DNA from 3 places in the Neobacillus sp. genome. Region 3 is predicted to be linked to each of the others. Evidence: predicted binding sites of a transcription regulator. Region 3 holds the regulator's gene; each other region holds the start of a gene.

Region 1 (4,287 bases), on a different contig from region 3:
ATAACAATGTAACAGTTAAACCTCCCCATAGCGAGTATACATTAATGAAATCAGTGAATCCAGCTGTCATATTCATGTCTTTATGGATTGGCATTCCTTTAAGCATACTTGTAAATAAAACACCTAGTAAAAACGGAGGCAACAAGCTGCCAGAAAAGAGCGCCCAATCCCAGACATTTGTCCAGCGACTGCTGGGAACCTTGCTGCGGAATTCAAAGGAAACACCGCGGGCAATTAAAGCAAGTAATACAACTAATAATGGAAGATAGTATCCGCTGAACATAGTTGCATACCAATTTGGGAAAGCAGCAAAAATCGCACCACCGGCAGTTAAGAGCCAAACTTCATTCGCATCCCAAACAGGCCCAATGGCATTGATCATGATCGATCGCTCAGTCTGAGTGCGAGCCAAAAACCTTGTTGACATACCGACACCAAAATCAAAACCTTCAAGAAAGAAGAAACCAATAAATAAAACGGCGATTAAGACAAACCATAATTCACTTAATTCCATCCTAAGCACCTACCTTATCAAACGGATCAATTGTTTTATTTGGGGTAATTCCTAGCTGGTCTGCAGGACCCTTTTTGATTTCTCGAATCATTAAATAAACCATGACAATAGCTAGAACTGTAAAAATTAACACATACAGGATGATTGAAAATAAAACGCTGCCCCCGGAAACATTTGGTGAGACCGCATTGGCAGTGGTCATCAAGCCAAAAACACTCCAAGGCTGGCGGCCTACTTCCGTCATGATCCAACCAAACGTATTGGCCAGGAACGGAAAGGAAATCGCCGGAAGTAAAAACTTCAAAAACAACTTGCTGTTTTCAAGTCTTCCTTTCTTCCATAGGTATAATCCAATCATAGATAATAAGATCATTCCTACACCGAAACCAATCATTAACCGGAAGCTCCAATAAGTTGTTTTTACCGGAGGAATGTAATTTGTCCCTTTACCTACTTTGTCATCATATTTCGCTGCATACTCTTTTTGAAGTGTCTCCATTCCTTTTAAGCTGCCCTCAAATTTGGAATAAGATAGAAAGCTAAGGGCGTAAGGAATGTTAAGTTCAAACTTGTTTTCCTTTTTAGCTGAGTCAATGATCGCAAGAGCTGACCAAGGTGCCGGGTCTGCTGTATCTTGCCAGATGCCCTCTGCAGCCGCCATTTTCATTGGTTGTGTTTTTACTAGATATTGAGCTTGGCTGTGGCCGGTTAATGCAGTACCAATGCTACCAATCAATCCAATGATTAAAGCAATATTCATTGATTTTTTATAGAACTCCATATTGCGTTTCTTTAACAAATTATAGGCGCTAATTCCTGCTGTAAAGAAAGCTCCTGTACATAAGGCGCCTGCCAAAACATGAGGAAATTCAACCCACAGTTGGCCATTTGTGATAAGTGCAAAAAAGTCATTCATCTCTGCCCGTCCATTTTTGATTGCATAGCCGACAGGAACCTGCATAAAGGAATTGGCCGTTAAGATCCAAAATCCTGAAAGAATGGTTCCGATCGATACAAGCCAAATACATGCTAAATGCATTTTTTTAGAGAGACGATCCCAGCCGAAAATCCACAATCCGATAAAGGTTGACTCCATAAAGAAAGCTAGCAGTGCTTCAATTGCAAGTGGGGCACCAAAAACGTCTCCTACAAATCTCGAATAATCAGACCAGTTCATACCAAATTGGAATTCTTGAATAATACCTGTTACAACCCCGACGGCAAAGTTAATCAAAAACAAGTGACCCCAAAATTTTGCCATTTTCTTGTAGGTCTCATTTTTCTTCGTAACATACAAAGTCTCCATTAAAGCGACCATAAACACCAGACCGATTGTAAGTGGAACAAAGAAAAAGTGGTAAACTGTGGTCACACCAAACTGAAGTCTCGCTAAAAAGACTTGATCCATACTCATTTCCTCCCTAAGCATTTTTCATGATTTTTCTGTTTAAATTATGTTCATTACTTCACAAAGATGAGAGTAGTTATTGCGAATTCTAATTAAAAGATTGCTAAAAAAGCCAGATTATTAAAATAAATATTAAATTAAAATTATTATCGTTTTAAAATTAATATTTACATAAGTATAATATCAAACATTTATGAATTAATTCGTCGGTTTTTTGACGAACTTATGACACTTTTCTGAACCGTAGAGAGTATGTGCCAAATAAAGCCCTATTATGAAAGGTTTTATGGCAATTCCATCTTGTTTTTATGCAACTTTTAAAGAAACAACAAAGATATCAATGGTAAAAGTCACTGCTAATATTTTCAAAAATGCTGAAATAAAAACCTGAACACGTTAGAACTAAAATGACCCATGGAAATAGACTCCCTTTATTATACTGATTATCAAATCTAGAATAGTTGAAACTTTCTCCCCTTTCTACCAAATTTCCATATTTTGCACTAGTCAAAATAAAGAATTCTGTTATAATGTGTTTGGAATATAATTTAATAGTTAGAATTGTAGGGGAACCGGTGTTGCCGGTTGAGATTACATCCTTAAGATGTTGACTCTTAAAACCTGATCTGGTTGATACCAGCGGAGGGAACATATTCTTGAACAAATAAAATTGTTTGCTTATATGCGCCCTGGGTTCTCCCCTAGGGCGCTTTTTAATTGTCTAGCTCCACAAGGAAAGCTTCGGCAGCATAAGCAGCGCACGAAGAAAAAGCGTTAGCTTTTTCGAGGAGGTCATACGCCGCTGACCAGGGCGCTTGCGCTTTTCTATTGTCTAGCTCCAGCGCCCTAGCGGCTAGTGACCTTCGCTCTCCGCCCTACGATAAGTCAACATCGAATCGCCTTCGGCTCTTCGTGTTTCCTTTATCTCAGTTGGAGAGCTCCAGGTCATACGCCGCTGACCAGGGCGCTTGCGCTTTTCTAATTATCTACATAGGAGGAGTAGGAATGAAAAAGTGGTTAATCGTTTTATGTTCATTATTAATGATTGCAGGTTGTAGCAATCCGAAATCAGCATCAGAAACGAATAAGAAAAACACACACTCTCTGAAAAAGGTATCTGTCGTTCTAGATTGGACACCAAACACGAATCATACCGGTTTATATGTGGCAAAAGAAAAAGGTTATTTTAAAGACGAAGGATTAGATGTGAACATCATTATGCCAGGTGATGCTGGAGCAGATCAGCTTGTGGCTTCAGGTAAATCAGAGTTTGGGGTAAGCTATCAAGAATCGATCACACAGGCACGTATACAAGGCGTTCCTCTCGTTTCTATAGCAGCCATCATTCAACATAATACTTCAGGTTTTGCCTCACCAGCTGCGAAGAACATTGTTACACCAAAGGATTTTGCAGGTAAAACATACGGTGGCTGGGGCTCACCTGTTGAAAAATCTGTTCTTTCTTCCTTAATGAAAAAAGAAAATGCCGATGTGAACAAAGTTTCGATTGTAAATATGGGTGATACTGATTTCTTTACAGCGGTGAAACGAAACATCGATTTCGCATGGATTTATTATGGCTGGACCGGTGTAGAGGCAGAGCTGCGTGGAGAAAAGCTCAATATGGTATACCTAACCGACTACTCTGATAAACTCGATTATTACACGCCAGTTCTCGCAACGAATGAAAACATGATGAAAGAAAACCCTGATACAGTTAAAGCTTTTGTAAAAGCTGTTTCCAAAGGGTATGAATTTGCTATTAAACATCCATCCGATGCTGCCGACATTTTAATTAAAGCAGTGCCTGACTTGGATCCAAAGCTTGTTAAAAAAAGTCAAGAATGGCTAGCCTCTAAATATCAAGATGATGCACCAAGATGGGGCGAGCAAAAACAAAAAGTATGGGAAAATTATGCTTCATGGATGTTTGACAATGGACTTCTTGAGAAAAAGCTTGATGCTAAAAAAGCATTTACAAATCAATTTTTACCACAATAAGGGGTGATGAAATGACAAATTCACTGATCAGTATTCAAATCATACCAAAAACAAAAAATGGCGAAAGTGTTATTCCATATGTAGATGAAGCAATCCGAGTAATTCAAGAGTCAGGGGTAAAATTTGAGGTACATCCTCTTGAAACAACAATGGAAGGCGATTTACAGCAATTACTGCAGGTGATCACGAAAATGAACGATCGCATGATTGAGCTGGGAAGCAGTAACGTTATCTCCCAAATAAAAGTATTGTACCAGCCATCAGGCATCTCCATGGATCAGCTTACGGAGAAATATAGATAATGATGAAAATCATAGCGAAAGGGTGGAGACCGTTATTGGTTCTCCTCCTTTTATTCATTGTC
Region 2 (4,287 bases), on a different contig from region 3:
AAGTTTATGCAGATGTCGTGGTTCTAGCTGACGGTGTTAACTCACTCCTTTCCAAGCAATTAGGCTTCCATAAAGAGTTTCGCCCAGATGAAGTAGCCTTAACGGTTATGGAAGTTATTAATCTACCAAAGGAAAAAATTAATGACCGCTTTAATGTGGAAGATAACCAAGGTTGCACGATTGAGATTTTTGGTGATTCAACCAAAGGTAACCTCGGTACAGCTTTCCTTTATACAAATAAAGATAGCTTGAACATTGGAGTAGGAACAACCCTTTCCAGTATGATTAAAGCGAAATTGAAGCCATATGAGCTACTAGATTACTTGAAAAATCATCCAATGGTTAAACCGTTGATTGCTGGAGGAGAATCGGCTGAGTATCTTGCTCACCTTATTCCAGAAGGGGGTTACCGTTCGGTTCCGAAGGTGGCAGGTAATGGTGTTATTGTTATCGGTGATGCCGCCCAGCTTGTAAATGCCATTCATCGTGAAGGTTCGAACATGGCAATGTATTCTGGGAAATTAGCTGCGGAGGCCGTTGTCCAAGCAAAAACTCGTGAAGATTTCAGTGAGTCTAGTTTAAATAGTTACCGTGAAGCCCTTTATGGCAGCTTTATCATGAAAGATTTAGAGAAATATAAAGATGCCGCTCATACGTTTGAGAAGTATCCACAATACTTTAATGACTATGTACCGATGATGAATAAAGCGATGAGCAAATTCTTCACAGTAGATGGCACGCCAAAACGTGAAAAACAAAAACAAATTATGAAGAGTGTAACAGGAGAAAAAGGAACCCTTCGAGTATTGCAAGATATATATCGTGCTTGGAAGGCGGTGAAATAATGTCAACGAAGAATATCGAAGAAAAACAATATCTTCTCCGTTTTAAGTGTGACACGAAGTCCCATTTAACCGTGCTCGATCATGATGTTTGTATGACTCAATGCCCCGATAAAGTTTGTACAGTATTTTGCCCGGCTGAAGTGTATAAGTGGGAAGGAACAAGGATGCAGGTAGGATATGAAGGCTGTCACGAATGTGGAAGCTGTCGCATTGGCTGTCCATACCAAAACATTAAATGGGAATATCCAAAAGGCGGACATGGGATTGTGTTCCGGTTAGCTTAACTGAAAAATAGAAAGAGTGCTGTTTGCGATTTGCAGGCAGTACTTTTTTTTACAAATGGGATAATATCACTATATGTAGGTTTTTTCACAAATGAGGGTAAAAAGAAGGTAAAGCAAAAGGTAGTTATTTTAGGGGCTTAGCTTATTTTCTCTAGTAGAGCAATAGGAGAAAGTTCATCTTTATTGCCGGATGCAACGAATGAAGAAGCCAGTGCGATTGCTTCATCCATTGACATCATACCTGGTGAACAATAAAAAGGTTTTTTATAATTGAAATCGGCTTCACCATCAGCTGGATAAATGCTCACTTTCCAGTGATAATAAATCTTCTTCTCCGGGAGTTGTACCCCTTCTACGGCAATGAGCCAATGTGTTGAAGGTGATCCAGGGTAGTATGTCTCGGATTCTTTTAGTAATGTAAGGTCCTTTAAACCAATTGGTATTAGTGCCTTTTGATAAAAGTCATGATAATTTGGGGTTTTCATGATTTAGCCCTCCTTTATATGGTTTATCTACATTATATGAAATTTTTATTTCTTTTTGAGTGATAAATGTTAAAATTTTTCAAAAAAATAAAGCGTTTTCATGAAATTGTCAAAAAAAGCTTAGCTCTAAGCAATTTTTGAATAAATGTGACCTATGTCACTACGTTAATTGTTGGTTACTTTTATACTTGAGGCTCAAAAGATAATGATAGAGGTGAATGAGCATGAGTGGTTGCATGAGTGGATTTGGAGGTCTGCCTCAAGCTGAATTAAGTGAAGGACTTAAACAATTAAAAAGTGAACATCCTCCATTATTAGAACAATTAGAAGGATTGTACGGCCTGACGGAAAAAATCGATCAAGTAATGGATGTAGAAATTAATTTTAATGAATTAATTTTGAAAGTAAAAGAATTTAAGAAAGCACTTGACCCGCATTCTGAAAGAGAAGAGGGTGTCTTGTTCCCAATGATGGGGGCTTATATCGGAACAACTTCAGGACCGATTGCGGTTATGGAATATGAGCATGACCAAGCAAAATCAAATATCGGAGCCTTTCTAGCTAAGGTAGAAGGTAGTCAAGCATCAACGGATGAAAAGAAAAAATTGGCAGAATTAATCAAAAACGCGTACCTCATACTAACAGAACATTTTTCCAAAGAGGAAAACGTGTTATTCCCAATGGCTGAAAGAATGCTTACAGATGAGGAAAAGGCAGAATTATACCGTAAAATTCAAGAAATCAAATAAAAAGGATGGGCGCAGCCCATCCTTTATTATTATATAAGAATTTAAAACATTGGACTTCGAGAAATGTCCAGCTCCAGGCGCCTTGCGCTTTTCTTATTTTTGATTCCATTCCCAAACCTTTTGATCCGTTGGAAGCAGGAACGCGAGTAATCCTAGCAATGGCAATACTCCAAGCCATGTGATCATCGACTGCAGACCAATCCAGTCCGCAATGTATCCCAGACCTACTGAACCAATGGCCCCCATTCCAAACGCAAGACCAACAGTCAAACCAGACATCGTCCCAATTTTTCCTGGGACTAATTCTTGTGCATACACCACGGTAACCGAAAAACTAGTCATTAAAATAAATCCTGTAAGAATTAGGAAGATAAATGCCATGGTCGGCGGAACATACGGAATAAGAATCGAAAAAGGAACGGACGCTAACATCGAAAAGGAAATGATGTTTTTCTTTCCAAATCTGTCAGACAATGGACCTCCAAAGAATGTACCGATTGCGCCAGATAGTAAAAATGCGAACAAAAAGACCTGAGATTCTTTAATGGTAAGTGCATATTCTTTTATGACATAAAAGGTGTAAAAATTGGTAATCCCCGATGTGTACCAAGTTCTTGCAAAGATTAATAATAATATCAATGCTAATGAATTTTTTACCTCTTTAGATAAACCTTTCTTCTTACCTAAGCTCGTTCTCTTCATACTTGCAGGATTTGGAGTAGTTTTCAATCTCTCATTATACCAATTTGCGATATAAATTAATAAAATAACTGCAAGTGCGGCCACTATTGTAAACCAGGATGCTCCAATTTGTCCGAGTGGAACTAATATCAAAGCGGTAATCACTGGGGCTAAGGCCTGGCCAGTATTCCCTCCAACTTGATAAATGGACTGTGCAAGTCCTCTTCGACTGCCAGCAGCCATATAAGCCACTCTAGAGCCTTCAGGATGAAATACAGCGGAACCGAGGCCGATGAAAAGAACAGACAAAACAATCGTTCCAAAACTAGAAGCAAAACCTAAACCAAGAATGCCGACTAAAGTAAAAGAGAGACCAATTGGCAGTGCATAAGGCATTGGCTTTTTGTCAGTTAAGAATCCGACCATTGGCTGCATGACGGAGGAGACCATATTTAACGAGAAAGCAATTACCCCCAGCTGGGTAAAGCTTAAACCCATTGACCTTTCTAATATAGGAAACATTGCCGGTATAACAGCCTGTATGGCATCATTCAATAAATGACACAGTCCAATAATAAAAAGAATTTTATAGATAGGTGATTCGGAGGCCTTTGGTGCCCTCACAGGTAAAACGGCTTGTTGACTCATTGTATCCCTTCTTTATAAGAATAACTTACTATTTTTCTATCCTATCTTACTACTTAATTACCGAAATAAGAAATATATATTTCTTATTTCGAAATATTTCAATTATAATAAATTTAAGTAATTGGGTAATAGGAAGAAACATGGAAAGGTCGAATTTTAACAAAATATTCCCACTTTATCAAGATAAATTGACATTGATTCATTATTTTTTTATAATAATTTTGAAATCGAGATAATTTTGCCAGATGAAAATGTGAAAACGAGGCAATTATTTTAACCTAAGAGGATGAGTTTTTTATGGAGCAAGATTCAATAACTAAATCATTAAAGCTTTTTATTGTCCTTTCAAGAGCTTATAAAGCAATTAATGAACACGTAAATAAGATTATTCAGACAAGTGGGTTAAATCCTACTGAATTTGCTGTTTTAGAACTGCTTTATCATAAAGGAGACCAGCCGATGCAGCAAATTGGCGGGAAAATCCTGCTTGCAAGCGGAAGCATTACTTACGTGGTAGATAAGCTTGAACAAAAGGGGATGTTGAAAAGAATTGCCTGTCCCAATGATCGGCGAGTCACCTACGCGCAAATTACAG
Region 3 (4,287 bases):
CATCGACCTTCATGGTCCCCATGACAAGCGTTTCCTTCACTTCGATATTCCCTTGGAATTCTACCTCACCAATTATTTTTACTGAACCTGCTGTAACATTCTCGACTGCTTCGCTCGTGCCATAGACATTAAAAATTGAACATTCCACATCATTAACGATCGTACCTTCTCCTCTGATGCTGATTTTATCGTAACGGCCACCGGGGTAACTTCCCGATCCATTAATAATAAGATTTTCGCTTTTTCCCATTTTCTTCTCCCTCCCATTAAGCCTTTCTGCTTTCACCTACAATGGCATTTTTATCCTGTGAAAATTCTTCTGTGTATTCAACTACGCCAATATGACAATTAGGACCAATCCTAACCTGGTTACCACGGACAACTTTTGCTATCGTACTTTCAAGTTCAATTCTGTCTCCTTCAATTAAATCCGTTTCTAATTGTGTTTTAAAAAAAGGCTTGAAGAGAGTGCCCATGAAGGATCCTTTATGTTGTTTTACGATGATCGTTTGCCCGCCGATTTCTTGTGCTTTACATTCTCCATAGATCTCAATATCTACTTGATCCGCGTTTAAAAGTCCTCCAATTGTAAACCGGTATTGTGCTTTAAACGTTTCAGCCTCACAATCTTCTCCAATCGTCAGAATGCCTCTAAGTTTAATTTCCTCAGCTTTTACTTTTCCGCCAACAGAGGCTTTACCTGAAACCTGTAATTGTTTAGCATACAGATTTTGCCCAATTTTTGCTGTTCCGTCCACCGTAAACTTCTGACTTTCGATTGTTCCTTTAAAACTGGCATTCCCGCTTACCTTAGCTGTATTTGCTGTAACATTGCCATTGACCGTACCTGAACCATTGCATTCAAACTCACTACACTCCAAATCACTGTTAACTTTTCCTCGTCCATTTAAGGTAACAAGATGGAACTGCCCACCGTTTGATGCCCCAATACCATTAATGACCAAATCTCCTCTATTTTTTGTTTCCATCACGATTCTCCTTTACAATAATTTCGATTTAATTTCTTCCATACAGGTCATCAGTGCGAGAGTCGTGACAACTTTCGTTCCTCGCTCAAAATGAGCAGCTTCGGCATTCAATAATAAAAGACACGATGAAACTCCTAGTTTTCGCGTAAATACCAATTCACAGCTTTTTTGCTTGATATGCTGGGCATTGTCCTTTAATACCTGTAAGAGCATTTTCCCCTCATCTAAATTAATCTCACCTGACTGAAGCAGCTTTTCTAATATATATACTTCAAGGATTCTCGGAAAATTAAATATCTTCACGCCTTTATCGTTCTCTAGATAAAAATTCATTACTTCAATCGAAACAATGTTACGTTTTATTAAATCATCCTTTTCCAACTGCAAATCACTAATATTTGGAGAAAACATATCAGCTAGCTCATCCAATGACAAATTTTCCTTCATTGTTTGAATTTTATTGATTCTTTCTAAGATTTTTTCCTTTGGAAAGAAGGTTTCTTGGCCCGTAAATGTGGATTTCCGAATAAACCATTCTTCAGGAATGAGATCCTTCCGTTTCCAGCGATATAGCTGTCCATACGATATTCCAGCAATATCTAATAAATCCTTCTTAGAAATTAACTCCTCACTCATATTGAAAACCCCTTTCTATTTTCAATGTAACATAACACTGTTACGTTTGTAAAGCAGCAAAAAGACCTTCAAGCACAAAAGGCGCAAGCGCCCGTTTAGCGGCGTATGGACTGGAGCGCTCCAACTGAGATAAAGGAAACACGAAGAGCGATAGCGATTCGATGTTGACTTATCGTAGGGCGGAGAGCGAAGTACACTAGCCGCTGGGCGCTGGAGCTGGATTCAGAGAACTATTTCAATTTATCCACAATTAATTATTTTATAATTTCCTATACAACAAAAAAAGGGCTTTTCACGAGTAGATATTCGTGAAAAACCCTTTATACTAGCTATTCTTCTTCTACTTCCCCAGTCGGATAGTGCTTTAAAAAGTAAATCAGTGATTGCAGTTCTACTGCTAGGTCGATATGATGGACCCGAATGGCGGGAGGAACATTTAACCTTGCCGGAGTAAAATTTAATATCCCTTTCACATCCGCCTTCACAAGTCGATCTGTAATCATCTGCGCAACGGAAGCCGGAACCGTAAGAATCGCAACCGATATATTTTCATTGGCTAGAACATTCTCCAAATCGTCCAAATGATAGACCGGTACCTCACGAATCAGCGTTCCCATTTTAGTCGGATCCACATCAAAGGCGCACTCTATTTTCGTATTATTGTTTTTTAAAAAATTATAGTTTAAAAAGGCAGTTCCGAGATTACCGACCCCTATTAACGCAACCTTTGTTAATTCATCTTGGTCTAAGGTTTTCCGGAAAAAGGATAATAAGTAATTGACGTTATAGCCATAGCCCTTTTTCCCTAAAGCACCAAAATAGGAGAAATCCCTGCGAATGGTTGCTGAGTCCACTTTCACCGCCTCGCTCAATTCTGCAGAAGAGACCCTTTGTTTACCGGAAGAATGGAGGTTTTTTAAAAATCGATAGTAGAGGGGCAGCCGTTTTGCTGTCGCCTGTGGTATTTTCATCGTTTCATTACTCATAATCTCCCACACCCCTTGAATGATTTAGTTACATTTCATTTAACTTGTTCGGTTCTTTTATAATCGCCGTTTTTGCCGCCCGTTTTCTCGACTAAATAGGTCGGTCCAATGACCATGCCTTTATCCACCGCTTTACACATATCATACACGGTTAAGGCACAAGCTGACGCCGCTGTTAACGCTTCCATTTCCACACCCGTGTTACCTTTGGTTTTTACCGCTGCTGCAATATGTAAATGATAGTGATCTTCTTGATCTTCTTCCCATGAGAAGGAAATATTAACTCCTGTTAATGGAATCGGATGGCACATTGGAATCAGATCCCATGTTTTTTTTGCCGCCATAACTCCAGCAACCTGGGCCACAGCCAGGACATCGCCTTTTTTCATTTCATTATTGGTTATTTTTCCAAAAATTTCTTTACTAACAGTTATGCTTGAATGAGCAAGAGCGGTCCGAGCCGTTTCCGGTTTTTCGCTGACGTCGACCATCTTTGCTCTGCCTTCTTCATTAAAATGTGTAAAATTTGCCATAAATAAATCCTCCCAAAAAAATCATACACTATTTTTCAGTTATTGTGTGTGAAACTTTGAACTAATTCAAACATTTTTTTCAAAAAATAATATCTCACTCGACGCTATAGGTCTGCCCTTTATTGCCGACAATGCCGGAATAAGGTACACTATTCCTATGTAATAGAGGTGAATTAGAATGATTTTATTGCAGGTCAATCAACTACAAAAATATTATGGTGCTGACCTTATTTTATCGAATATAAAGCTAGAATTACAAACCCGGGACCGCGCGGCACTTGTTGGCCGCAATGGTGCAGGGAAATCGACATTGTTAAAAATCATTGCCGGACAATTGTCTCATGATGGCGGGGATATTATCAAGCCAAAAGAAGTGACCATCGGTTATTTAGCACAAAATACTGGTTTAGAATCAAATTTATCAATTTGGGAAGAAATGATAACCGTTTTCGAACCGCTTCAATTGATGGAAAAATCACTTCGCAGGCTTGAAAATCAAATGGCTGACCCAAGTGTGTTCGAAGACAACACAAGATACGAACGTGTTCTTAAAGAATATGACGAGCTCCAAGTGAAATTTAAGGAACAAGGTGGATATCAATACGAGGCCGATATTCGCTCCGTGCTGCATGGGCTAAATTTCCGCGAAAGTTCTTTGCTGATTTCAAGTTTAAGTGGTGGGCAGAAAACCCGTCTTGCCTTAGGGAAATTGCTATTAACGAAACCTGATATCTTAATTTTGGACGAGCCTACCAACCATCTTGACATCGAAACCCTTTCCTGGCTTGAGCAATATTTACAGAGCTATGATGGCGCGATTTTAATTGTCTCCCATGACCGCTATTTTTTAGATAAGGTTGTCACCCAAGTTTACGAAGTAGCCCGCAAAAAAATTCAAAGGTTTCCGGGTAACTATAGTTCTTACCTTGACCAAAAAGCGGCCAATTATGAGCGTGATATGAAGCTTTTCGAAAAACAACAGCAAGAGGTAGCCAATCTCCAGGACTTTATCCAACGGAACCTGGCACGCGCATCGACGACGAAGCGAGCACAAAGCCGCCGGAAAAAGCTTGAGAAAATGGAGACTATTGACCGTCCCTTAGGTGATGAAAAGTCCGCAACCTTCTCGTTTGAAATTGAAAA

What was found. The regulator Rex, encoded in region 3, represses fermentation and respiration genes when NADH is low (regulators of the CRP and FNR family bind a similar motif). The targets are predictions, from matches to a motif close to TTGTGAAATATTTCACAA.
Region 1: a site for Rex is predicted at 1,969-1,986, ahead of RTR43_RS06995 (cytochrome ubiquinol oxidase subunit I). Genes of this name have one in related genera too.
Region 2: a site for Rex is predicted at 1,760-1,777, ahead of RTR43_RS14105 (hemerythrin domain-containing protein). Genes of this name have one in related genera too.

Annotation. Positions count from the first base shown of each region.
Region 1 covers NZ_DALZYO010000009.1:60,249-64,535, forward strand. Annotated here, with positions in the region: gene cydB (cytochrome d ubiquinol oxidase subunit II) at 1-514, opposite strand, end outside; gene RTR43_RS06995 (cytochrome ubiquinol oxidase subunit I) at 516-1,922, opposite strand; TPP riboswitch at 2,478-2,587, shown strand; gene RTR43_RS07000 (ABC transporter substrate-binding protein) at 2,928-3,923, shown strand; gene RTR43_RS07005 (thiamine-binding protein) at 3,935-4,225, shown strand; gene RTR43_RS07010 (ABC transporter permease) at 4,225-4,287, shown strand, end outside.
Region 2 covers NZ_DALZYO010000021.1:41,886-46,172, reverse strand. Annotated here, with positions in the region: gene RTR43_RS14120 (FAD-dependent oxidoreductase) at 1-845, shown strand, start outside; gene RTR43_RS14115 (ferredoxin family protein) at 845-1,129, shown strand; gene RTR43_RS14110 (hypothetical protein) at 1,267-1,614, opposite strand; gene RTR43_RS14105 (hemerythrin domain-containing protein) at 1,839-2,363, shown strand; gene RTR43_RS14100 (MFS transporter) at 2,457-3,692, opposite strand; gene RTR43_RS14095 (MarR family winged helix-turn-helix transcriptional regulator) at 3,990-4,287, shown strand, end outside.
Region 3 covers NZ_DALZYO010000030.1:4,622-8,908, reverse strand. Annotated here, with positions in the region: gene RTR43_RS17380 (cytoplasmic protein) at 1-250, opposite strand, end outside; gene RTR43_RS17375 (polymer-forming cytoskeletal protein) at 267-989, opposite strand; gene RTR43_RS17370 (YhbD family protein) at 1,002-1,625, opposite strand; gene RTR43_RS17365 (redox-sensing transcriptional repressor Rex) at 1,955-2,611, opposite strand; gene moaC (cyclic pyranopterin monophosphate synthase MoaC) at 2,647-3,144, opposite strand; gene RTR43_RS17355 (ABC-F family ATP-binding cassette domain-containing protein) at 3,323-4,287, shown strand, end outside.